3 regions of the Pseudomonas fluvialis genome follow, and region 1 is predicted to be linked to each of the others. Evidence: predicted binding sites of a transcription regulator. Region 1 holds the regulator's gene; each other region holds the start of a gene.
What was found. Region 1 encodes FliA, which starts transcription of late flagellar genes. Its sites were predicted from a motif close to CTAAAGTTTNNNNNNNNNNNGCCGNTAA; they were not measured.
Positions count from the first base shown of each region.

Region 2: a site for FliA is predicted at 2,194-2,221, ahead of CW360_RS04350 (flagellar protein MotY). Genes of this name have one in related genera too.
Region 3: a site for FliA is predicted at 5,494-5,521, ahead of motA (flagellar motor stator protein MotA). Genes of this name have one in related genera too.

Region 1 covers NZ_PIYS01000002.1:110,816-118,707, reverse strand. Annotated here, with positions in the region: gene CW360_RS01230 (protein-glutamate methylesterase/protein-glutamine glutaminase) at 1-840, opposite strand, end outside; gene CW360_RS01225 (chemotaxis protein CheA) at 883-3,156, opposite strand; gene CW360_RS01220 (protein phosphatase CheZ) at 3,168-3,956, opposite strand; gene CW360_RS01215 (chemotaxis response regulator CheY) at 3,976-4,350, opposite strand; gene fliA (RNA polymerase sigma factor FliA) at 4,433-5,179, opposite strand; gene fleN (flagellar synthesis regulator FleN) at 5,176-6,012, opposite strand; gene flhF (flagellar biosynthesis GTPase FlhF) at 6,085-7,368, opposite strand; gene flhA (flagellar biosynthesis protein FlhA) at 7,384-7,892, opposite strand, start outside.
Region 2 covers NZ_PIYS01000005.1:95,011-102,902, forward strand. Annotated here, with positions in the region: gene CW360_RS04345 (argininosuccinate synthase) at 1-1,174, opposite strand, end outside; gene CW360_RS04350 (flagellar protein MotY) at 1,272-2,159, opposite strand; gene pyrC (dihydroorotase) at 2,287-3,333, shown strand; gene rnt (ribonuclease T) at 3,330-4,004, shown strand; gene CW360_RS04365 (bacterioferritin-associated ferredoxin) at 4,244-4,459, shown strand; gene bfr (bacterioferritin) at 4,589-5,059, shown strand; gene CW360_RS04375 (SulP family inorganic anion transporter) at 5,246-6,964, shown strand; gene grxD (Grx4 family monothiol glutaredoxin) at 7,014-7,340, opposite strand; gene mog (molybdopterin adenylyltransferase) at 7,530-7,892, shown strand, end outside.
Region 3 covers NZ_PIYS01000027.1:85,804-93,695, forward strand. Annotated here, with positions in the region: gene CW360_RS13340 (EAL domain-containing response regulator) at 1-180, opposite strand, end outside; gene CW360_RS13345 (molecular chaperone) at 241-2,058, opposite strand; gene asd (archaetidylserine decarboxylase) at 2,136-3,053, opposite strand; gene CW360_RS17135 (rhodanese-like domain-containing protein) at 3,057-3,872, opposite strand; gene CW360_RS13360 (HDOD domain-containing protein) at 3,919-5,457, opposite strand; gene motA (flagellar motor stator protein MotA) at 5,573-6,424, shown strand; gene motB (flagellar motor protein MotB) at 6,438-7,472, shown strand; gene rsgA (small ribosomal subunit biogenesis GTPase RsgA) at 7,466-7,892, opposite strand, start outside.

The DNA.
Region 1 (7,892 bases):
GCGCTCATCACCCGGCAGAATCTTCACCACGCCACGGCCATCGACCATCATCTGCTTGCCACCGGGAGCCAACAAAGCCAGCCCCGGGCGCAGCACATCGCCATCCTCGGCTTCCTTGACAGAAATTCGACAGAGCTTGTCGAGGCGCTCGGCAAAAGCCTTGGTAAAGGCAGCCGGCATGTGTTGGATGAGCAGGATCGGCGCCGGAAAATTGGCCGGCAACTGAGTCAGTACGCGTTGCAAGGCCACCGGCCCCCCCGTGGAGGTCCCAATGGCCACCAGCCGATAGGATTTGCGCTTGGGTGCCGGGCTAGTCGCTGCGGGGGCAACCGACGCGCTCTGACGCACACTGCCTGGCGAGGCACTGCTTGCTGCACTCGGACGTGGCGCTACGACAGGCGCGCTGCTCGGCACAGCAGGCTGCGGCTGACTGGCGCGCCGATTGCTACGGGCAATGGTGTGGATCTTCTCGCAGAGCAGTTGCTTGACCTTCTCCGGGTTGCGCGAGATGTCTTCGAAATTCTTCGGCAGAAAATCCACCGCACCGGCATCCAGGGCATCGAGCGTTACCCGTGCGCCTTCGTGGGTAAGCGAGGAAAACATCAGTACCGGGGTCGGGCAGCGCTGCATGATGTTCTTCACTGCCGTGATGCCGTCCATCATCGGCATCTCGTAATCCATGGTGATCACATCCGGCTTTAGCGCCTGGGCCTGCTCAATGGCTTCACGACCGTTGGTCGCGGTGCCGACAACCTGGATATTGGGATCGGCACCGAGGATTTCCGACACCCGACGCCGGAAAAAACCGGAGTCGTCCACCACCAGAACCTTGACAGCCATACACTCTCCTAACAGGCAGCAGACATCACTACTGCCAAACAATCAGATTCGACGTGCGTAGCGCTTGAGCATGCTCGGTACGTCGAGGATCAGGGCGATACGACCGTCGCCAGTAATGGTGGCGCCGGACATGCCAGGCGTGCCTTGCAGCATCTTGCCCAGTGGCTTGATCACGACTTCCTCCTGGCCAACCAACTGGTCGACCACGAAGCCGATACGCTGGCTGCCTACGGTGAGGATCACCACATGACCTTCGCGCTGATCTTCCTGGAAAGCATGCGGCACCAGCCAACGCTTGAGGTAGAACAGGGGTAGCGCCTTGTCACGGACGATCACCACTTCCTGGCCATCCACCACGTTGGTACGCGACAGATCGAGATGGAAGATCTCGTTGACATTGACCAGCGGGAAGGCAAAAGCCTGATTTTCCAGCATGACCATGAGTGTCGGCATGATTGCCAGCGTCAAGGGCACCTTGATGACGATGCGCGAACCCTGGCCTTTTTGCGAGAACACGTTGACCGTGCCGTTGAGCTGGGAAATCTTGGTTTTCACCACATCCATGCCCACGCCACGCCCGGACACGTCGGAAATCTCCGTTTTGGTGGAGAAACCGGGAGCGAAGATCAGGTTATAGCACTCCAGATCACTCAGCCGATCCGCAGCATCCTTGTCCAGCAGGCCTTTCTCCACGGCCTTGGCACGCAGCACATCGGCATCCATCCCTTTGCCGTCGTCAGTGATCATCAGCAGAATGTGATCGCCTTCCTGCTCCGCGGACAACACCACTCGACCGGTACGAGGCTTGCCCGCCGCCTCGCGTTCCTCCGGTGTTTCCACACCGTGGTCAACAGCATTACGCACCAAGTGCACCAGTGGATCAGCCAAAGCCTCGACCAGGTTCTTGTCGAGGTCGGTTTCTTCACCCACCAGCTCCAGATTGATTTCCTTCTTCAGGTTGCGCGCCAGATCACGCACCAGGCGAGGGAAACGCCCAAAGACTTTCTTGATGGGCTGCATGCGGGTCTTCATGACCGATGTCTGCAAGTCAGCCGTCACCACATCCAGATTGGACACGGCCTTGGCCATGGCCTCGTCTTCGCTGTTCAGGCCAAGACGCACCAGCCGGTTACGCACCAGAACCAGTTCACCCACCATGTTCATGATTTCATCCAGCCGTGCGGTATCGACCCGCACGGTGGTCTCTGCTTCACTGGCCGGCTTGTCGGCAGCCGCCGGGGCAGCAGCCCGGGCAGCTGCGGGCGCGGCGGCAGCGGGTACCGGGGCAATCGCTGGCTTACTGGCAGCTGGCTTGGCAGGTTCTGGCTTGGTCGATGTTGTCGCCGGCTTTGCCGCGCTGACACTAGCTTGGGCATTGGCTGGCTCAGCGGCTTCGGCCGGCGGCACAAACTTGCCCTTGCCATGCAACTGATCTAGCAAGGCTTCGAATTCGTCATCGGTAATATTGTCGCCTGCCGGCACTGCAGGGCTGGATGCCGCTAGCGGAGCTGCCGGAGCCACGGAAGGGGCAGCAGGCGCTTCGTCAACGACAAACTTGCCCTTGCCGTGCAATTGATCAAGCAGTGCCTCGAACTCGTCATCGGTGATCTCGTCACCGCCTGCCACGGCAGCAGCGGGTGCTGGCGCAACAGGGGTAGCAGCGGCAACGGGTGCAGCAACAGGCGCCGAGCTATCGACAGCGAACTGTCCCTTGCCATGCAACTGATCCAGCAGCGCCTCGAACTCGTCGTCGGTAATCTCGTCGCTACTCGCTGCTGCTACCTCGTTTGCTGGCGCCGGGGAGCTTGGAGCATCGGCCGCTTGCAGCAGTTGCTCGAACTCGTCATCGCTGACTACTTCTGCAACGTCTTCGACCGGAACCTCAGCCGGCTCGACAGTGGCAGTCTCGCCCACATCCTCATCACCGCCGGGCTGCGCCAGGCGTGACAAGGCCGCCAAGAGGTCTGGATGCGCCGGGGTTGGCTCGCAGCGCTCACGCACCTGGCTAAACATCTCATTGACCGTATCCAGCGCCTGCAGGACCACGTCCATCAGATCCGAGGTTACGCGGCGTTCACCCTTACGTAGGATGTCGAAGACGTTCTCGGCAATGTGGCAGCACTCGACCAGCGCATTGAGCTGGAGAAAGCCTGCGCCACCCTTGACCGTGTGGAAGCCGCGGAAAATGGCATTGAGCAGGTCCATGTCATCCGGACGGCTTTCCAGCTCGACCAGTTGCTCGGACAAGTGTTCGAGAATCTCGCCAGCCTCTACCAGAAAGTCCTGGAGGATTTCTTCATCGGCGTCGAAGCTCATGCAGGTGCTCCCTAGAATCCCAGACTGGATAGCAGATCATCGACGTCGTCCTGACCGGACACCACGTCTTCACGCTTATCGGCATGGATCTGCGGACCTTCACCCCGGGAAGGCTCTTTTTGTTGTGCTTGTTCGCTGCGCAACTGCTCACGATCATGATGAATACCGGCAAAACGGTCGACGTGACTGGCCATCAACACCAGTTTGAGCAAGCTGTTCTCCACGTCGGCCACCAGCGCGGTGACTTTCTTGATCACCTGACCGGTCAGGTCCTGATAGTCCTGAGCCAGCAGGATATCGTTCATCTTGGCACTGAGCTGGTCGGCATTGTGTTGACTCTGGCCAAGGAACTGTTCGACACGCCTGGCCAGATCACGAAATTCTTCGGCCGACATTTCCCGGCGCATGAAGCGCCCCCAGTCATTGCGCAGGCCTTGCGCAGCCTGGCTCATTTCGCCAAGCAGGGGCGTGCTTTCTTCCACCAGGTCCATGGTGCGATTGGCGGCCTTCTCGGTCATTTTCACCACATAACCCAAGCGGTCCGTCGCATCAGCAATCTGCGACACTTCCTGAGCATGTGGCGAGGCCGGATCGATCTGGAAATTGACGATGGCGTTGTGCAGCTCACGGGTGAGCTTGCCGACTTCCTGGTACAGGCCGCGATCACGGACCTGGTTCAATTCATGGATAAGCTGGACCGCACCGCTGACATTGCCCATTTCCAGGGTCTCGATCAGCTCACGGGCATGTGTTTTCAGCGTCGACTCCAGGTCAAGCGCATTTGCTTCGTTGTACGCCATAGTGCCCTCGCGGCAGACATCAGCCGTTGACCCGCTCGAAAATCTTGTCGATTTTTTCTTTCAACACCTGGGCGGTGAAGGGCTTGACCACATAACCATTCACCCCGGCCTGCGCCGCTTCGATGATCTGGTCGCGTTTGGCCTCGGCAGTCACCATGAGCACCGGCAAATGCTTGAGCCGCTCATCAGCACGCACCGCACGCAACAGGTCGATACCGGTCATACCGGGCATGTTCCAGTCGGTGACCAGGAAGTCGAAGCTGCCACTCTGCAACATGGGCAACGCCGTAGTGCCGTCGTCGGCCTCGGACGTATTGGTAAAGCCCAGGTCACGCAAGAGGTTCTTGATGATCCGTCGCATCGTCGAAAAATCGTCAACGATGAGGATTTTCATATTCTTGTCCAAGTCGACCTCCGTACAGTCTCAAACGCATTCCCCTGGAATACGCCCTCTCATTCGTAAAACCGGCGGCTGATCAGCTCGCCCGCCACTCACTGAGCCTAGCGCGCAAACGTGCCGCGCATTGGCTATGTAGCTGACTGACGCGGGATTCGCTGACCCCCAGCACTTCGCCGATTTCCTTCAGGTTCAATTCTTCATCGTAATACAGGGCCAACACCAGGCGTTCACGCTCCGGCAGCGCACCGATGGCCTCACTCAACGCCTGCTGAAAACGCGCCTCTTCCAATTCCTGTCCCGGCCCACCATGGCTACGCGCCATATCATCACGGCTGCCGCCCTGATCGCCGTCCTGCAGCAGGTCGTCGAAACTGAACAGGCGGCTGCCCAGCGTGTCGCTCAGAATGCCGTAGTAATCTTCAAGACTCAATTGGAGTTCGGCCGCAACCTCTTGATCTTTAGCGTCTCTTCCCGTTCTTGCCTCGATGGCACGAATTGCTTCGCTGACCATACGCGTATTACGGTGTACCGAGCGGGGCGCCCAGTCGCCCTTGCGCACCTCGTCGAGCATGGCGCCACGAATGCGGATGCCGGCATAAGTTTCAAAACTGGCACCCTTGCCGCCATCGTATTTTTTCGAGGCTTCCAGCAAGCCAATCATGCCGGCCTGCATGAGATCCTCAACCTGCACGCTGGCCGGCAGTCGGGCCAACAAGTGATAGGCAATGCGCTTGACCAACGGCGCATAGCGCTCGACCAACTGATGCTGTGAGTCCTGCGCCTGCGCCTTACTGTACATACGAAGTCCACTGGCTGCTGTCATAGGGCCGTTCCCGCCGTCGAAGGCTGCACCAAACGCTCGACAAAAAACTCCAGATGGCCGCGCGGATTGGCCGGCAGCGGCCAACTGTCGACCTTCTGGGCAATTGCCTTGAACGCCAGGGAGCACTTCGAACGCGGGAAGGCTTCGTAGACTGCGCGCTGTTTCTGCACAGCCTTGCGGACCGACTCGTCGTAAGGCACGGCGCCCAGGTATTGCAGGGCCACATCGTCGAGAAAGCGATCGGTTACCTTGGTCAGTTTAGCAAACAGATTGCGGCCTTCCTGCGGGCTATGGGCCATGTTGGCCAGCACGCGGAAACGGTTCATGCCGTAGTCGCGATTGAGCAACTTGATCAACGCATAGGCGTCGGTGATCGAGGTAGGCTCATCGCAGACCACTACGATCACCTCTTGCGCCGCACGCACGAAGCTGACAACGCCGTCACCAATGCCGGCGGCGGTATCCACCACCAGTACATCGACGTTATCGCCAATCTCGCTGAAGGCCTGGATCAGGCCTGCATGCTGCATGGGCGATAGCTGTACCATGCTTTGCGTGCCAGACGCCGCGGGGACGATACGAATGCCTCCCGGCCCCTGGATCAGCACATCCTTGAGATCGCACTCGCCATTGATCACGTCAGCCAGGGTCCGCTTGGGCGTCAGGCCGAGCAGTACATCCACATTGGCCAACCCCAGGTCGGCGTCCAGCAGCATCACCCGCCGCCCCAGATCGGCCAGCGCCAGCGACAGATTGACCGATACATTGGTCTTGCCGACGCCGCCCTTGCCACCGGTTACCGCGATTACCTGTACGGGATGCATACTGCCCATTTCTCCACACACCTTGTAGGGCCAAAGGCCGCTGACTATTTCTTCTGTGACCCTCAGAGGGCCGGCCGTCAATTACCCGGCGCGCAGTGTTGACTGCTGGTACAAGCCGGCAAAAGCGCCTGCCATCACGTCTTCACTCGGTTCTTCCGGCAGCTGCAGGCTGACCGCACGACTAACCAGCTGATGACTCTTGGGCAGCTGCAAATCATCCGGAATCCGCGGACCATCGGTGAGATAGGCTACCGGCAGTTGCTGGCCTATGGCCAGCTCCAGAACCTCTCCCAAGCAGGCTGCCTCATCGACCTTACTGATGATGCAACCCGCCAGACCACAACGTTTGTATCCATGGTAGGCGGCTTTGAGCACTTGGCCCTGGCTGGTAGCCGCCATAACCAGGAAATTTTTCACTTTCAACCCGCGATTGGCCAGCGCCTCCAGTTGCAGGCGCAACGCCGGGTCATTAGCCGGCAGGCCTGCCGTATCGATCAGCACCAGCTTCTTGCGCGCCAACGGCGCCAACACCTGGCTCAGCGACTGCCCAGGATCAACCTGCAGTACCGGCACATTGAGAATACGCCCAAGGGTCTTGAGTTGCTCATGGGCACCGATGCGAAAGCTGTCCATACCCACCAACGCCAGCCCCTGTGGGCCATGCTTGAGCACATGACGCGCGGCCAGCTTGGCCAGGGTGGTGGTTTTGCCCATGCCGGCGGGACCGACCAGAGCTACCAGACCGCCTTCTTCGATCACTTCCTGCTCGGGAATGCGAATGGCATGCGCCAGGTGCGCCAGCAAAAGACGCCAGGCTTGACGTGGGTCGTTGATCCGCGCCACACGCTCCAGCATCTGACGGCTCAGCTCAGCAGACAGCCCCAGGCGTTGCAGGCGCCGCCATAGACTGGCCTGCTGAGGTTGGCGACTCTGCAGCTGTCCCCAGGCAATGGAACCTAACTGCACTTCAATCAGCTCACGCAAGCCGTGCAACTCGGCACGCATGGCATCCAGGGCCTGCTGGTCGGCCGGCGACGTGCTGGTACGCGACGTCATGGCTGCCGGCTTGCGTTCCGCAGCTGCGTTGGCGGCAGCAAATAGCTGGCCATTCTGGCTAGCTTCCAGAGTACGGTTATCCAGCTCGCTACGCGCCGCAGCAATTTTTGCCTGGGTAGCGCGCAGCTCCTGCTCCAGCTGTGGATTGGCCTGACTGGCCGGCGGCATCTGCACATCCAGCGCCGCGGTCAGCTCGACCCCACCGGCCACACGGCGGTTGCCAAGGATGCAGGCATCGGCACCCAGTTCATCGCGCACCAGCTTCATGGCCTGGCGCATATCGGCGGCGAAGAAACGTTTGACCTGCATGAGCGGAGCCCTCGATTAGTTCTGTCCCACCGTAGCTACGATGGTCACCTGCTTGTTGTCCGGGATTTCCTGGTAGGCCAGTACATGCATGTTCGGCACCGCCATGCGCGCAAAGCGCGAGAGCATCGCCCGAACCGGTCCTGCCACCAGAAGAATCGCCGGCTTGCCCAGGATTTCCTGGCGCTGCGCGGCTTCGATCAGCGAACGTTGCAGCTTCTCGGCCATACCCGGCTCAAGAAGGATGCCGTCTTCGCTGCCTTGTCCGGCCTTCTGCATACTGTTAAGCAACAACTGTTCCAACCTTGGTTCCAGGGTAATCACCGGCAGCTCCGGCTCAAGCCCCACAAGGCTTTGCACGATGGCACGGGCCAAGGCAACGCGCACCGCGCCAACGATCGCGGCGGGATCTTGACTCCTCGGCGCCACAGTGGCGATCGCCTCGGCGATGGTGCGGATATCACGCACCGGCACCTGCTCCTGCAGCAGCGCCTGCAACACTTTGAGCAACCCGGACAGGGAAATCA
Region 2 (7,892 bases), on a different contig from region 1:
CGTTCAGCTTGATGAAACCAGCCGCGTCGGCCTGGTTGTAGGCACCGCCATCTTCCTCGAAGGTCGCGATGTTGGCGTCGAACAGCGAGTCGTCGGACTTGCGCCCGGTGACGATGACGTTGCCCTTGTACAGCTTCAGGCGCACCACGCCGTTCACGTTGGCCTGCGAGGCGTCGATCATCTGCTGCAGCATCAGACGCTCCGGGCTCCACCAGTAGCCGTTGTAGATCAGGCTGGCGTACTTGGGCATCAGCTCGTCTTTCAGGTGCGCCACTTCACGGTCGAGGGTGATCGACTCGATGGCCCGGTGGGCACGCAGCATGATGGTGCCGCCGGGGGTCTCGTAGCAGCCGCGCGACTTCATGCCGACGTAGCGGTTCTCGACGATGTCCAGGCGGCCGATGCCGTTCTCGCCACCGATGCGGTTCAGCTCGGTGAGGACCTGCGCCGGGGTCATGGCCTGGCCGTCGATGGCGACGATGTCACCGTTGCGGTAGGTCAGCTCGATGTAGGTCGGGGTGTTCGGCGCGGCTTCCGGCGACTTGGTCCAGCGCCACATGTCTTCTTCGTGCTCGGTCCAGGTGTCTTCCAGCACGCCGCCCTCGTAAGAGATATGCAGCAGGTTGGCGTCCATGGAATAGGGCGACTTCTTGCCGGCCTTGGCGAAATCCACCGGGATCTTGTGCTTGGCAGCGTAGTCCATCAGCTTCTCGCGCGACAGCAGGTCCCACTCGCGCCAGGGGGCGATGACCTTGACGCCCGGCTTGAGCGCATAGGCGCCCAGCTCGAAGCGCACCTGGTCGTTGCCCTTGCCGGTGGCGCCGTGCGAGATGGCGTCGGCGCCGGTCTCGTTGGCGATTTCGATCAGGCGCTTGGCGATCAGCGGACGGGCGATGGAAGTACCCAGCAGGTACTCACCTTCGTAGATGGTGTTGGCGCGGAACATCGGGAAGACGAAGTCACGCACGAACTCTTCGCGCAGGTCGTCGATGTAGATTTCCTTGACGCCCATGGCCTGGGCCTTGGCGCGGGCCGGCTCGACCTCCTCGCCCTGGCCGAGGTCGGCGGTGAAGGTCACCACTTCGCAGTTATAGGTGTCTTGCAGCCACTTGAGGATCACCGAGGTGTCCAGGCCACCGGAATAGGCCAGAACTACCTTCTTTACGTCCGCCATGCCATCCACTCCACGGGGTTGTACGAAAACCGTGGATTCTACTGGCCTTGCCGGGGGATTTACAGGGGCGCGACACGACCGGGCAGGCAAGCGACGTTCAGGGGGCCTCGGCGCTCAACAACGGCTCACGCGACAAGGTGACCGTCACCCGGCGGTTTTTCGCCCGGTTGCCGGCACTGTCATTGCGCACCAGGGGATAACGCTCGCCATGAAAGCGCAGGGTCATACGCTCTTCGGCAATGCCCTTGGACTTGAAGTAATCGAACACCGCCATGGCCCGACGCCGCGACAGGTCGCGATTGAGCAGGCGATTGCCGCTGTTGTCGGAATGCCCGTCCAACTCGATGCGCAACACGCTGGGATCGGCCTGCATATAGTCGAGAATCACATCGAGCACACCCCTGGCCCGGTCATCCAACTCGATACCGCCGCCGGGAAAGCCGACCTGGGTATTGCGCAACTGGTCGAAGTTGACCGGCAACAGCTTGGCCGTACAGGCCTGGTAGCGCGCATAAGCCTCAGCGAAACGTGCCGGTAGCAGACGCACTTCAAGGGGTTGAGCACCGTGCAGGGTGCGGTGGCGTACCAGCGGGCTGCGCCCCTGCAGCAAGCCAGCCAGCAGACGCCCGGCCTGTTCCTGACTGCTCGTGACCGGCACATCGCCGACCCCGGCCTGCAACGTCCCCAGGTTCAAGTCACCGCGCTGTGCCTGCCAGGGTGCGGCCGCGGCCAGCAGGGTGGCGCCTCCCGGGGCAAACCAGCGCTCCTGACTGCGCAGACGAAAGGTCGCCTGCTCACCTGCGCGACGCACGAACTCACCCGTGCCGAACTGATGAATCGGCTGACTCAGACGGCACTCGAACTGATCACCCTCGACCTGCCATTCGATACGCTCCAGGCGAGTCTGGAACGTCAATGCCTGTGCCTGCTGGCAAAGCAGCACGGCAGACAGCGAGAGCAGCAGCGATGGCAGCGGCTTGAGCACGACAGACTCCAGAAAGACACGGCATACATCCGCGCTATCGGTCAGCCGGGGAAAAACTTGAAGGCCGTGCCGCAAAAGCCCTTTTCCGGTAGCATGCGGCCATCGTTCGACCCGCCTGGAATCCTGCATGTCCGACCGCATTACCCTGCTGCGCCCCGACGACTGGCACATCCACCTGCGTGATGGAGCCGTGCTCCAGCACACCGTCCGCGATGCCGCACGCAGCTTCGCCCGCGCCATCATCATGCCCAACCTGGTCCCTCCGGTACGTAATGCCGTCCAGGCTGACGCCTATCGCCAGCGCATCCTCGCGGCCCGCCCGGCAGGCAGTTCGTTCGAACCGCTGATGGTTCTCTACCTCACCGACCATACCAGTCCCGAGGATGTGCGCGCGGCCAAGGCCAGCGGTTTCGTTCACGCAGCCAAACTCTACCCGGCCGGCGCCACCACAAACTCCGACTCGGGGGTAACCCGCATCGACACCATCTTCCCGACACTGGAAGCCATGGCCGAAGTCGGCATGCCACTGCTGGTTCACGGTGAAGTAACCCGCGCCGAGATCGACGTGTTCGACCGCGAGAAAGCCTTTATCGACGAACACCTGACCCGCGTGGTCGAACGCTTCCCGACGCTCAAGGTAGTCTTCGAGCACATCACCACACGCGATGCCGTGCAGTTCGTGCAGGGCGCCTCAACCCAGGTTGGCGCCACCATCACCGCCCATCACCTGCTGTACAACCGCAACCACATGCTGGTTGGCGGTATTCGCCCGCACTTCTACTGCCTGCCGATCCTCAAGCGCAACACGCATCAGGAAGCCCTGCTCGACGCGGCAACCAGCGGCAGCGCCAAGTTCTTCCTCGGCACCGATTCGGCGCCACACGCCCAGCACGCCAAGGAAGCGGCCTGCGGCTGCGCCGGCTGCTACACCGCCTATGCCGCCATCGAGCTGTATGCCGAAGCCTTCGAGCAACGCCATGCGCTGGACAAGCTGGAAGGCTTTGCCAGCCTGCACGGCCCGGACTTCTATGGCCTGCCGCGCAATACCGACCGCATCACCCTGGTCCGTGAAGACTGGGTAGCCCCGACCGAGCTGCCACTGGGTGAGCAGCGTGTCATCCCGCTGCGCGCCGGGGAAAAACTGCGCTGGCGCCTGCTGGAGCAATCGGTATGAGTGAAGAACATTACGACGACGAACTGGATGGCAGCCTGCCGCCCGGACCGCGCCACCCGATGGCGGCACGCTTTCGCGGTTACCTGCCGGTAGTGGTCGATGTCGAGACCGGCGGTTTCAATGCCGCCACTGACGCGCTGCTGGAGATCGCCGCGACCATCATCGGCATGGACGAAGGCGGCTTCCTCTATCCGCAGCACACCTACTTCTTCCGTATCGAGCCCTTCGAGGGCGCCAATATCGAGCAGGCTGCCCTGGAGTTCACCGGCATCAAACTGGATCACCCGCTGCGCCAGGCGGTCAGCGAAGAGCATGCGCTCAGCGAAATCTTCCGCGGCCTGCGCAAGTCGATCAAAGCCAATGGCTGCAAACGCGCCATTCTGGTGGGCCACAACAGCAGCTTCGATCTTGGCTTCCTGAATGCCGCTGTGGCGCGCTGCGAAATCAAGCGCAACCCCTTCCATCCTTTTTCCAGCTTCGACACCGCGACGCTGGCTGGGTTGGCCTACGGACAGACTGTGCTGGCCAAAGCCTGCCAGGCGGCCGGTATTGCCTTCGACGGCCGTGAAGCCCATTCGGCACGCTATGACACGGAAAAGACCGCCGAACTGTTCTGCGGCATCGTCAACCGCTGGAAGGAACTCGGCGGCTGGGACGACTTCGAGCACTGACCGGCAGCGCCTTGCGCTGGCAAAGCTGCTGGCGCAAGGCATACCTCAGCGACAAGCACCGATTATCCAAGCCAACCCGCCACGCCGCCCCCTCGCCTATTCTCCCCTCTGGCCTACCTGGCCCGCTGTGCCTGAACGCTCGATGTCTCAGCAGCATGCCCAGCAGCCACAGAATCTTTGACAATCATTCTCGTTAACATTAGTATCTGTTTCACCTTAACCAGATACGGTTTTCTGCCATGTACGTCTGTCTTTGTATGGGTGTAACCGACGGCCATATCCGTGAAGCCATCATGGAAGGCTGCAGTAGCTATGCCGAAGTCCGCCAGGCCACCGAAGTCGGCACCCAGTGCGGCAAATGCGCCTGCATGGCCAAGCAGGTCTTCCGCGACAGCCTGGCAGACCTGCACAATGCCCAGGCCATGGCCGTCAGCGCGCCCTTCCATCACGCCTGACCCGCCGCCATCCCCCAGTCATTATCAAGTGCACTGTATTTGCATTTGATTTCAAGCACTTGCATTTGACAGCCGCACGTTCGCCGACCAGACTCCTGAGATCGTGACCCCCTCACCCAGGAGCCGCACATGAAAGGCGACAAGAAAGTCATCCAGCACCTGAACAAGATCCTCGGCAACGAGCTGGTGGCCATCAACCAGTACTTCCTGCATGCCCGCATGTTCGAGGACTGGGGTCTGAAAAAGCTGGGCGAGCATGAGTATCACGAGTCCATCGACGAGATGAAGCATGCCGACAAGCTGATCAAGCGCATCCTGTTCCTCGAAGGCCTGCCCAACCTGCAGGATCTCGGCAAGCTGCACATTGGCGAGAACACCCAGGAAATGCTCGCCTCCGACCTCAAGCTGGAAATCAAGGGCATTGCCGACCTGCGTGACGCCATTGCCTACTGCGAAAGCGCTGGCGACTATGGCAGCCGCGAACTGCTGGAAGACATTCTCGAATCCGAGGAAGAACACATCGACTGGCTGGAAACCCAGCTGAGCCTGATTGATGCGGTCGGCCTGCAAAACTACCTGCAGTCACAAATGGACGAATAAGTAGCGTGCATGAAAACGGGAGCCCAAAGGCTCCCGCTTCTTTGAAAGCCGGCCCCAGCCCCCAGACCGTGCCTGAAGAGCCATCCCAGTACCACTTGAACGGACCCTTCAGCCCCGCTACGCCTGTCGAATACGGCAGACCAGTCAACAAGCTGATCTGCATACAGCCCAGAACGAGACACTCAGGTGGCAGAAGCCTCTCGCGCCCCCCAACCGCCTTCACGCTGGCTGCCTGGCCTGGCCCTGCTGCGTAGTTATCCGCGCGCCTGGCTGGGACACGATCTGCTGGCCGGACTGGTATTGACCAGCATGCTGGTGCCGGTCGGCATCGCTTATGCCGAAGCGTCCGGTGTGCCGGGCATCTATGGGCTGTACGCGAGCATCGTGCCGCTGCTGGCCTATGCGCTGTTCGGCCCCAGCCGGATTCTCGTGCTGGGCCCGGATTCAGCGCTCGCGGCGTTGATTCTCGCCGTGGTGCTACCGTTGTCCGCTGGCGATCCACTGCGTGCGGTCAGCCTGGCCAGCATGATGGCGCTGGTCGCCGGAGCCACCTGCATACTGGCCGGTCTGCTGCGTCTGGGTTTCGTCACCGAGCTGCTCTCCAAGCCCATCCGCTATGGCTACATGAACGGTATCGCGCTGACCGTACTGATCAGCCAGTTACCCAAGCTGGGCGGTTTCAGCATCGACAGCCAAGGGCCGCTGCAGGACCTGCTGCAACTGACCCGTGCCGCAGCCGCCAATCAGTTCAACCCCTACAACCTGGCCGTCGGTCTCGGCACCCTGCTGCTGATCCTGGCGCTCAAGCGCTATCGTCGGGTGCCAGGCATCCTTATCGCGGTGACACTGGCTACCCTGGCAGTGGGCGTGTTCGACCTTGAGCAACAGGGTGTTGGTGTCCTTGGCAGCCTGCCCCGCGGCTTGCCCAGTTTCAGCTGGCCGTGGCTCAGCGATACTGACCTGCTGGCCGTAGTCATCGGCGGCATAACCACCGCACTGGTGGCCTTTGCCGATACCAGCGTGTTGTCGCGCAGCTATGCCGCGCGCACCCGACAACAGGTCGACCCCAATCAGGAAATGCTCGCGCTGGGGGCCGCCAATCTGCTCGGCGGGCTATTCCAGAGTTTCCCGGTCAGTAGCAGCGCCTCGCGCACACCGGTTGCTGAGGCGGCCGGCGCACGCAGCCAACTAGCCGGGGTTGTCGCCGCACTGGGTGTCGCCACGCTGCTGCTGGCCGCTCCCGACCTGCTGGCGTTGTTACCACACAGCGCGCTGGCCGCCGTGGTCATTGCTGCGGTGATCGGCCTGTTCGAAATACGCGACCTGCAGCGCATCTATCGCATCCAGCAATGGGAGTTCTGGCTATCCATGGCCTGCTTCGCCGGGGTACTGGCGTTTGGCGTGATACCCGGCATTGGCCTGGCCATCGTCCTGGCCGTACTGGAATTTCTCTGGGATGGCTGGCGCCCGTACTATGCGGTGCTCGGCAGGGTGGAAGGTATTCGCGGCTTCCACGATATCAGCCGCCATCCGAATGCCCGGCTGATCCCCGGCTTGGTGTTGCTACGCTGGGATGCCCCGCTGTTTTTCGCCAACGCCGAGCTGTTTCAGCAGAGCGTACTCAAGGTGCTGGGCGAATCCCCAACCCCCGTACGGCGCCTGGTGGTGGCTGCGGAGCCGGTCACCAGCGTGGATGTCACCAGTGCCGACATGCTGGCTGAGCTGCAAGACTACCTGCACAACACGGGCATCGAGCTGCACTTTGCCGAGGTCAAGGGACCGGTCAAGGACAAGCTGCGCCGTTTCGGCCTACTGGGTCCCGCTGACGAAACGCGTTTCCAGCCTACGGTGGCCGCTGCCGTGGATGCCTACCTGCACGATTACCAGATCGACTGGCAACGCTGAAACAAAAAACCCGCAGCATGCTGCGGGTTTGCCATGCGCGGCGGAACGCTTACTCGGCGGCTTTGGCCACAGCGTCCTTGATCAGGGTCTGCAGCTCACCCTTCTCGAACATCTCGGTGATGATATCGCTACCGCCCACCAGCTCACCGGCCACCCACAGCTGCGGGAAGGTCGGCCAGTTGGCGTACTTGGGCAGATTGGCGCGAATCTCCGGGTTCTGCAGGATGTCCACATAGGCGAACTTCTCACCACAGCCCATCACGGCCTGTGCGGCACGCGAGGAAAACCCGCACTGCGGGGCGTTTGGCGAGCCCTTCATGTAGAGCAGGACGGTGTTGCTGGCGATCTGGTCTTTGATGGTTTCGATGATATCCACGGAGCACCTCATATTGGCTTTCCCGGCTCGACCCGGGCACGATCGCGGCGATTCTAGCGCAAAGCCGAGCGCAAGGCTCGGGCTTTAATGGCGACATTCCTGATCGCCGGCAAGGCACCGCCAGGACTGCAGCAGCCAGGCTTTTGCTAAGATCCCCCGACTCTCGACGACCCACAAGGAACCCTACCCATGACCCAGGCCGCCCGCATCGGCGTACTCACCGTCAGCGACCGTGCCAGTGCCGGGGTGTACGAAGACCTCTCCGGACAGAGCATCATCGACACCCTCAACGACTACCTCGACAGCGCCTGGGAAGCCGTTTACCGGGTAATTCCCGACGAACAGCCGCTGATCGAGAGCACCCTCATCGAACTGGCCGACCAGCACGGCTGCTGCCTGATCGTCACCACCGGCGGCACCGGTCCGGCCGCACGCGACGTCACCCCGGAGGCCACCGAGGCCGTCTGCCAGCGCATGATGCCGGGCTTTGGCGAACTGATGCGCAGCGAGTCACTGAAGTATGTGCCCACCGCCATCCTCTCCCGGCAAACC
Region 3 (7,892 bases), on a different contig from region 1:
AGGTGCGGCAATCAGCAGATCCCAGCTCTGTTGCAGGGCTTCGGCCAAATCGTCACTGGACGTCAGGCGATGCACTCGGGTGGCATGCCCGGCATTGCGAAACAGGCTGACCAAACGCTCTGCTTCGTTCTGCGAGTCTTCGAGAATCAGCAGGCGGATGGTTTTTTTTGCAATGGCCATGGCAGGTCTATTTGCGCACTAAAGGCGCTAAAAAGCTGGAAAAATAAGGGTTTGGCGAATCTACAGCGACTTCCAGAGGGAGTCAAAGTCTTCCTCCAGACTGACCCCGGAGGCTTTCCCGCTTGTGACCGGCTTCCCTTCCGGGTGGTCGGCGGCATCGGTCAGACGGTACTGGAACTGGCTGAAACTGCCGGTGGCACACAGGCGTCTGCCAAGCGTTGCACGGTGCTCTTCGCCCTGCAGGTTGAGCTGTACCTTGCTCCCTTCCTGAAACGGTAAGCGCGGCGTAATCAGGCTGGCGGGGCGGGAGATCACGCGAATTTCCGGCAGTAGCAGGGCGCGCAGGTACTGGCTGTTTTGTTCCTGCTTGCGGATCAGTTGCAGGCCGCAGGGTTGCGCCTGCGGGGCGATCAGCTCGATACCCATCTGCGTGCCACCACCGCGCACCTGGCGAATCCAGCGCACCACGGCCACGGTCCAGGCGCGTCCTGGCATGTCCTGTATGCCGAGCAGCTCGCCGGTCTGCAGCTGGCTGGGAACCTCGCGTGGCCAGCTCAGGCAATAGCCGCCGGGGCTGTGGTTAACGATAGGCAGTTCATGCACGGGATATTCGTCGCTGTCGGCGTCGCTCCCCAAGCCAGTCTCTTCGCTCTCTGCAGCAGGCTTGTACTGAATCTCTTCCATATCCAGCCCGGCGTCCCAGCGCATGCCGGGTTGTGCATCAAAGGCGTTGCCCCATATATCCTGGGCGGCGCCGGCATCGCTGGCGAACACCGCCTGCTTGGGGACTTCCGGACGCTTGAGCTGCTGTGCCAGGGTCTTGCGCTCGCCCAGGTAGTAGTGCAAAGCGCTCATGCCGATACACAGGGTCAGTTGCCCCTGGCCCTGGTTGCGCTGGAAGGTGCGTTCGGCAATATCGCCCCATGCGGCGGCCAGGTGTTGCAACATGTCCACGCTGAAGTGCGCGGGAACCAGTAGGCGCGAGCCTTGCCGTTCTTCCTCGGGCAGCAGCAGGTATTCCTTGATGCTGTCAGCCAGTGGATGGGTATCCAGGCCAAGCATGTGTTGCTGCTCGGCACTACCAAAGAGCGACTTGAAACGCGGCGGGCCATCCTGTTGTGGTGCAATGGCGAATAGGCTGGCGCTGTCGCTGGCAGGCAGCAGGCGTGCCAGCAGGCTCCAGGCTTCGAGGATTTCAGCGAGTCGGGCAATGCCGCTCTGGCGCATCTGATTGGTGCGTGCGCAGCCGAGCAGCAAGGCAACCAGGTAACTCTGTGCGCAGCTCATGGCGTTGCCATGGCGTGCCAGACCATCGCTGACCGGCTGCTCGGCCAGTTGAGCCTGGCTGGCGATCTGGTACAGCTGGTGCAGCTCCAGCCACAGGCCTTCCGGCACCGGGCAGTAAAGCTGGCTGGCGCGCACCAGCGGGGCGGTCAGGCTGCGGATGGCGCGTTGCAGGGCAATCAGTAGGTGATTGTCGCGCTGTCGGTTGCTGGGTTCCTGAAGCGCCTGGCTGACAATCAGTTTGTAGCCGATGGCCAGGTGGTTTTGCAGGGCCTGGCAGAGGTTGGCAACCTTGCGCGGACGCTCGTCAAGCACGATGGCCTGGCCGATGAAATGGCGTTCCAGATGCTGACAGACGAAATGAATTTCCGGACGCAGCAGCTCAAGCATTTGCAGGCGCTGTTCGCTGGCGCACTGCAGCTGGTTGAGTTCCACCAGGGCCTGATACAGCTGGCGTGCGGTTTCACCGATGTTGGCCTTGGGCAGGCCGGCCACCCAGCGACGCAGATCGCGTAGCGAACCGTCGCAGAAGCTCAGGTTGTGTCGATCGGGTGTAGGCACCCGAAGACGCAGCTGGGGGCGAGGACTATCCATTGCTTGCCGTGACTCCATGATCCGGTGTGCGGTGGTCAGCGCTCAAGACGCCGCCGCCGCCAGTGTTTTCTTGCACTCTAGCAGTTTGTCGGTGCTGCTGCCTCGCTCTGCGCGGCTTCGGTGTGCGTTTGTGCGACCTGCTTGGCCAAAGCCTGCCCCATGCGCACCGGGCTGTTGGCGGCGAGCTCGTCGAGCCATTGCACCTGTTGCGGGCCGAACAGCACGATAGCGGTCGAGCCCAGTTTGAAACGGCCGAGCTCTGCACCCTTTTCCAGCTGAATGGGCGCGCGTGCGGCTTCGTCATAACGCTGCGTCTTCAGTTGGCGGCGCGGCGGGGTAACCAGGCCGGCCCAGACGGTCTCGATACTGGCAACGATCATGGCGCCGACCAATACCACGGCCATCGGCCCGCATTCGGTGTCGAAGATACAGGCGACGCGCTCGTTACGGGCAAACAGTTCAGGGACATTTTCTGCCGTGCTCTGGTTGACCGAGAACAGGCGGCCAGGGATGTAGACCATTTCCCGCAGTGTGCCGCTCAGCGGCATGTGCACCCGGTGGTAGTCGCGCGGCGACAGGTAGACCGTCGCAAACTGCCCGCCGAGGAAGGGGGCGGCACGCTGCACATCGCCGCCCAGCAATTCCACGGCACTGAAGCTGTGTCCCTTGGCCTGGAAGATGCGACCGTGCTCGATACGGCCAAGCTGGCTGATGGCGCCGTCGGCAGGGCACAGTACGCTGTCCGTTGCACTGTCCAGTGGGCGGGCGCCGGGTTTGAGGGCACGCGTGAAGAAAGCGTTGAAATGCTCATAGCCATCCAGTGCCTCGACCTGCGCTTCGCTCATGTCGATCTGATAGCGCTGGGCGAACCAGCGGGTAAAGGCGTTTTTCACCCAGCGCACGCGGCATTCGGCCAGGCAGCCGACCAGGCGCGAGAGCAGGTGGTGGGGCAGCAGGTACTGGCTGATGATGAACAGACGTTCTTTCATGATGATCCTTCAGAGTTCGCAGGGCGTGTCGGGCAGGTTGCCCCATTCCGACCAGGAGCCGGCATAGGCTTTGACACGCGGGTAACCAAGCGCCTTGGCGACCAGGTAGGTGAAGCCGGAGCGGCGGTGAGTCTGGCAGTGGGTGATGACTTCCTTATCGGCAGTAATGCCGTGGGTCGCCAGTAAGGCGCCGATATCCTGGCGGATGCGCAGTTGGCGCTGCGTATCCATGCCGGTAGTCCACTCCAGGTTGATGGCGCCGGGGATGTGTCCACCCCGCGCCGCGAGCACCTTTGCACCGCTGAATTCGGCCGCTGAGCGGGCATCCCAGATTGCCAGGTCATTGGCGCCCAGGCGTTGCTGCAGGTATTCGCGGCTGGCGGTCGGTGCGTCGTTGAGCGTCAGTTGCAGTTCGCCCTGGCCGAGAGGCGGCTCTTCCTGGCTTTGTGGCCGCTGCTCGGCATTCCAGGCCAGCCAGCCGCCATTGAGGTAGTGATAACGGCTATGTCCGATGCAGTCGAGCAACCAGATGAAGCGTCCCGACCAGCCGCCACCTTCATCGTCATACACCACGTAAACGGCTTCTTCGCGGTGCCCCAACTCGGCGAACAGTTGCTGCAAGGCGTCGAGTTCGGGCAGCAGGCCCGGCGTTGGGCTGGCGCTGCGCTGGGTGCGCTTGCTGTCAACGTGCCGGGCGCCGGGGATATGCCCGGCGCGATACTGCTCCAGGCTGCGCAGGTCAACGAGGATCAGTTCGGGGGCGTGCAGGCGCTCAGCCAGGTCGACCGGCTCGATCACCAGGGGCAGGGAGGAAAAGGCGCGCATGCCGGGGCTCCAGGGCTTGAGGGTGCAGCGATTGTAGCGGAAAGCATCAGCGTGCGCGGCGGCTGAAGTTGTCCAGGGCGCGCTCGATACATTGCACGGTTTTGCCAAAGGCATGCAGTTGTTCGCTGCTGAAGGGCATGCCCTGCTGGTCGCAGACCAGCAGCATGACTACGCGCTCCTGGCTGGCCAGCGAACGCAGCAGCAGGTGTTCGCTGGGGAACAGGGCTTTCAGGTTGCCGGGTAGTAACGCGGAATATTGCGCCTGATTGGCGGGCTCCAGGCGCAGCTGGGCCGGTTTCTGCAGCAGTCGCTTGAGGATCTGGCTACTGGCGGGGTCCAGGCTGAACCCCGCCTTCAGGCCGCTGAGCCCACTGCTTTGCTGGGCGACGAGGCGGGTATGCTGGCGATCGGCAAGCAGCAGCAGGATGCGCTGCAGGCCGCAGGCGCGTAGCGCGCGGCAGGCGTGGCTGGTCAGCTGCAATAGATTGTCGAACGGGCTGGGCTGTTTGAGCAACTCCGTGCAGAGTGGTTTCCAGTCCTCGTGCAGACGGCTGCTCGCAGGTGCAGTTGCCTGTGCGTGGCTGTCCTTGCGCACAACGTGCAGGCGCTGGCAGTCCCATGGCCAGAGCAGGGCTTCGGCCGGGTGCCAGAGATCGGCTTGAGCATGCAGTCGCGCACTGCTCACGGCGTGCTGGTGAACCTGCTGTTGCAGCAGTTCCAGGGGTTGCTGCAGATACAGCCCGGCCAGACGCTGCCAGCGTAGGCTGTGCGGAGTGCTCCAGCTGTGGTGAGCGGCTACGGCCAGGCCATTGGCCAGTAGCAGGCTGTGTGCAGGCTGCCCCAGCCAGCGACGCAGGGCAGGATCGGCATCCAGTTGGTGTTGCTGCTGGAGTGGGTGTTCCTGGTCGCGGGCAATATGTAGTGCTTTGACGAGCAGGCGCTTGTCGCTGTTGAGCAGGCGATAACCATCGATGATCCACTGTGGCAGGCGCCAGTGTTCGACCAGTGCCTGGCAGAGCTGCAGCAGGGGCACGCCAAGCAGCTCCTGCTCGACCTGTCGGGCAGGTTCACCGGCAGCCAGTACGCGTTGTTCCCACGCCAGGAACAGTGTCGGATGGGCGGCAAGCAGCGGCCACAGGGGCGCGAGGAACAGCAGGCTGCCCCAGTGCACTTCCTGCCAGAGGCGGGCCAGGCGATGGGCGAACAGTCCGTTGGCCTGTTGCATGGCATGCAGGCTGATCAGCTCCAGTTGCCGCAGTGGCGGAGGGATTCGGCTGCTCTCCGCCTGGGGGAGTTGGCCGAGCAGTTGCTCGCAACGACCGATGCCCAGTCGGGTAAGCGCGACTTCCAGGCTTTCTGCCGGACTGTGCAGAGGGCTGCGTGGGCGGTTGGCTTCGCGCAGCAGGCTCAGGGCAATGGCCGGGCAGTCCTGCATTTGCAAGGCGATGTCGCGTAATGACAGGCGGCTGTCAGCCAGTGCACGACTGATGCGCAGATGTTGCTCGCGGGCAATTGGCAGGCGCACCGGATCAAGGTGCTTGATCCAGCCTTCGATGCTGCGGGGCAGGGGCGGGGCAGACGTCATGGGCATGCAGTCCAACTGGCATTTCGCCTTCGGGGGCTATAGTCTGGCGTATATGTTCCGATAAATAGAAGGGCTTGTTGCAAACACCCTTCCCATCGCTCGTGCAAGTGTCCAGATGATCAAAATAGTCGGCATTCTCGTCGTTTTCGGTTGCGTGCTGGGGGGCTTCGTGCTTTCCGGGGGCAAAATCATGGCGCTGGTGCATCCCTTCGAGGTGATGATCATCGGCGGCGCCGCCTTGGGGGCTTTCCTGCAGGCCAACCCGGCCAGCGCCTTCATGCATGTGTTCAAAAAGTCGCTGAGCATGTTCGGTTCGCGCTTTACCCACACCTTCTATCTGGAGGTGCTCAAGCTGATCTATGAGATTCTCAACAAGAGTCGTCGTGAAGGCATGATGGCCATCGAGGCGGATGTCGAGGAGCCTGCGTCCAGCCCGATCTTTACCAAGTACCCGGCGATCCTCAAGGATCAGCGCATGACCGCCTATATCTGCGATTACCTGCGCATCATGTCCTCGGGCAACATGGCGCCCCATGAGCTGGAGGGCTTGTTCGACATGGAGCTGGCCAGCCTCAAGGAAGACCTTGAGCACCCCGCCCATGCGGTGGCCAAGGTGGCCGATGGCATGCCGGCGATGGGTATCGTGGCGGCGGTGCTGGGTATCGTGATTACCATGTCCATTCTTGCCACGGCGGATAACGCGCAGATTGGCGAGAAAGTGGGTACTGCACTGGTGGGTACCTTCCTCGGCATCCTGGCCTCTTATGGTTTCTTTGCGCCGCTCTCCAATGCGCTGGAGCATGATGCCAAGGAAGAGCTGAACGTCTACGAGGCCATCAAGGCCGCGCTGGTGGCTTCGGCGTCCGGGATGCCACCCACTCTGGCCGTGGAGTTTGGTCGCAAGGTGCTCTATCCGGCACATCGTCCCAGCTTCAGCGAGCTGGAACAGGCCATGCGTGGCAGCTGAACAGGCCTGAATCGTGGAAAACAATCAGCCGATTATCGTCAAGCGCATCAAGAAGGTTGCCGGTGGCCATCATGGCGGGGCCTGGAAGATTGCCTTTGCTGACTTTGCCACGGCGATGATGGCGTTCTTCCTGGTGATGTGGCTGATGACCTCGGCTACGCCGGAGCAGAAAAAAGCCATTTCTGGTTACTTTCAGGACCCTATCGGCTTTACCGAAAGTGCCAGCCCCTATGTCATCGACCTGGGGGGTACGCCTACCGTGGCGCCGGATCGCACGCTCAATCCGGATTCCCAGGGGCGTACCGACGCCGACGAGTTACACATCAATCCTGAAGGGGAAACCGAGGTCAATCCGCCTGAGCAGGTCAAGATCAGTCCGGATGTCGCGGAGAACCTGGCCGAGAAGGTCGAGCGCGAGCGCCTGGAGATGCTGCTCCAGGAGCTGCAGAACAAGGTTGAGGAAAACCCCGAGCTGCAGAAGTTCAAGGATCAGATTCTCTTCGAGATTACCCAGGACGGGTTGCGCATACAGATCATGGATGCCGATAACCGGCCGATGTTCAACCTCGGTAGCGCTCAGTTGCAGCCGTACTTCGAAGATATCCTGCTGATCATGGCCGACACCATCAAGGGGGTGCCGAACAAGGTCAGCATTAGCGGGCATACCGATGCCAAACCCTTTGCCGGTGCGGGTGGCTTTGGTAACTGGGAGTTGTCTTCGAATCGTGCCAATGCTGCCCGTCGTACCCTGGTGTTTGGGGGGTACCCGGAGGAACAGGTAGCGCGTGTCGTGGGGTACGCCTCTTCGGCATTGTTTGATCGCGAAGATCCTTTCAATCCTGTGAACCGGCGTATCGACATCGTGGTGCTGACCAAGAAGGCTCAGCGCACCATCGAGAGCGAGCAAAATGACGAAGCGTCGGATGCGCCGTCCGCCGCTTCTCCTGCGACAGATACGCCGCCCGAGCCGCTACCGGCCGGGCAGCTGCGTGAGCGCCTGAATATCTTCGAAGAGGGCGTGTTGCAAATGGGCGAGCCGCGTCAGTAGCTGTCTTGCGGCAGGCTGGCGATGATGTGCCGGTAGCTGTGCATGCGTTGTTCCTGGATGCGCCCGTCTGCCAGTGCAGCGAGCAGGGCACAGCCGGGTTCGCGGTCATGTTTGCAGTCACGGAAGCGGCAGTGCCCGAGCAGCGGGCGGAACTCGATGAAGCCTTCCTCGATGGTTTGTCGGCTGACATGGCCGAGGCCAAACTCGCGGATGCCGGGCGAGTCGACCAGCTCTCCGCCATTGGGGAAGTGAAACAGGCGTGCCGTGGTGGTGGTGTGCGTGCCCTTGCCGGTCTGCTCGGAGAGTGCTCCGACCCGCGTGTCGATGCCCGGCAGCAGACCGTTGACCAGCGATGACTTGCCCACCCCCGACTGACCGACAAATACGCTGACACGATCATCCAGGCGTTGCCGCAGTTCG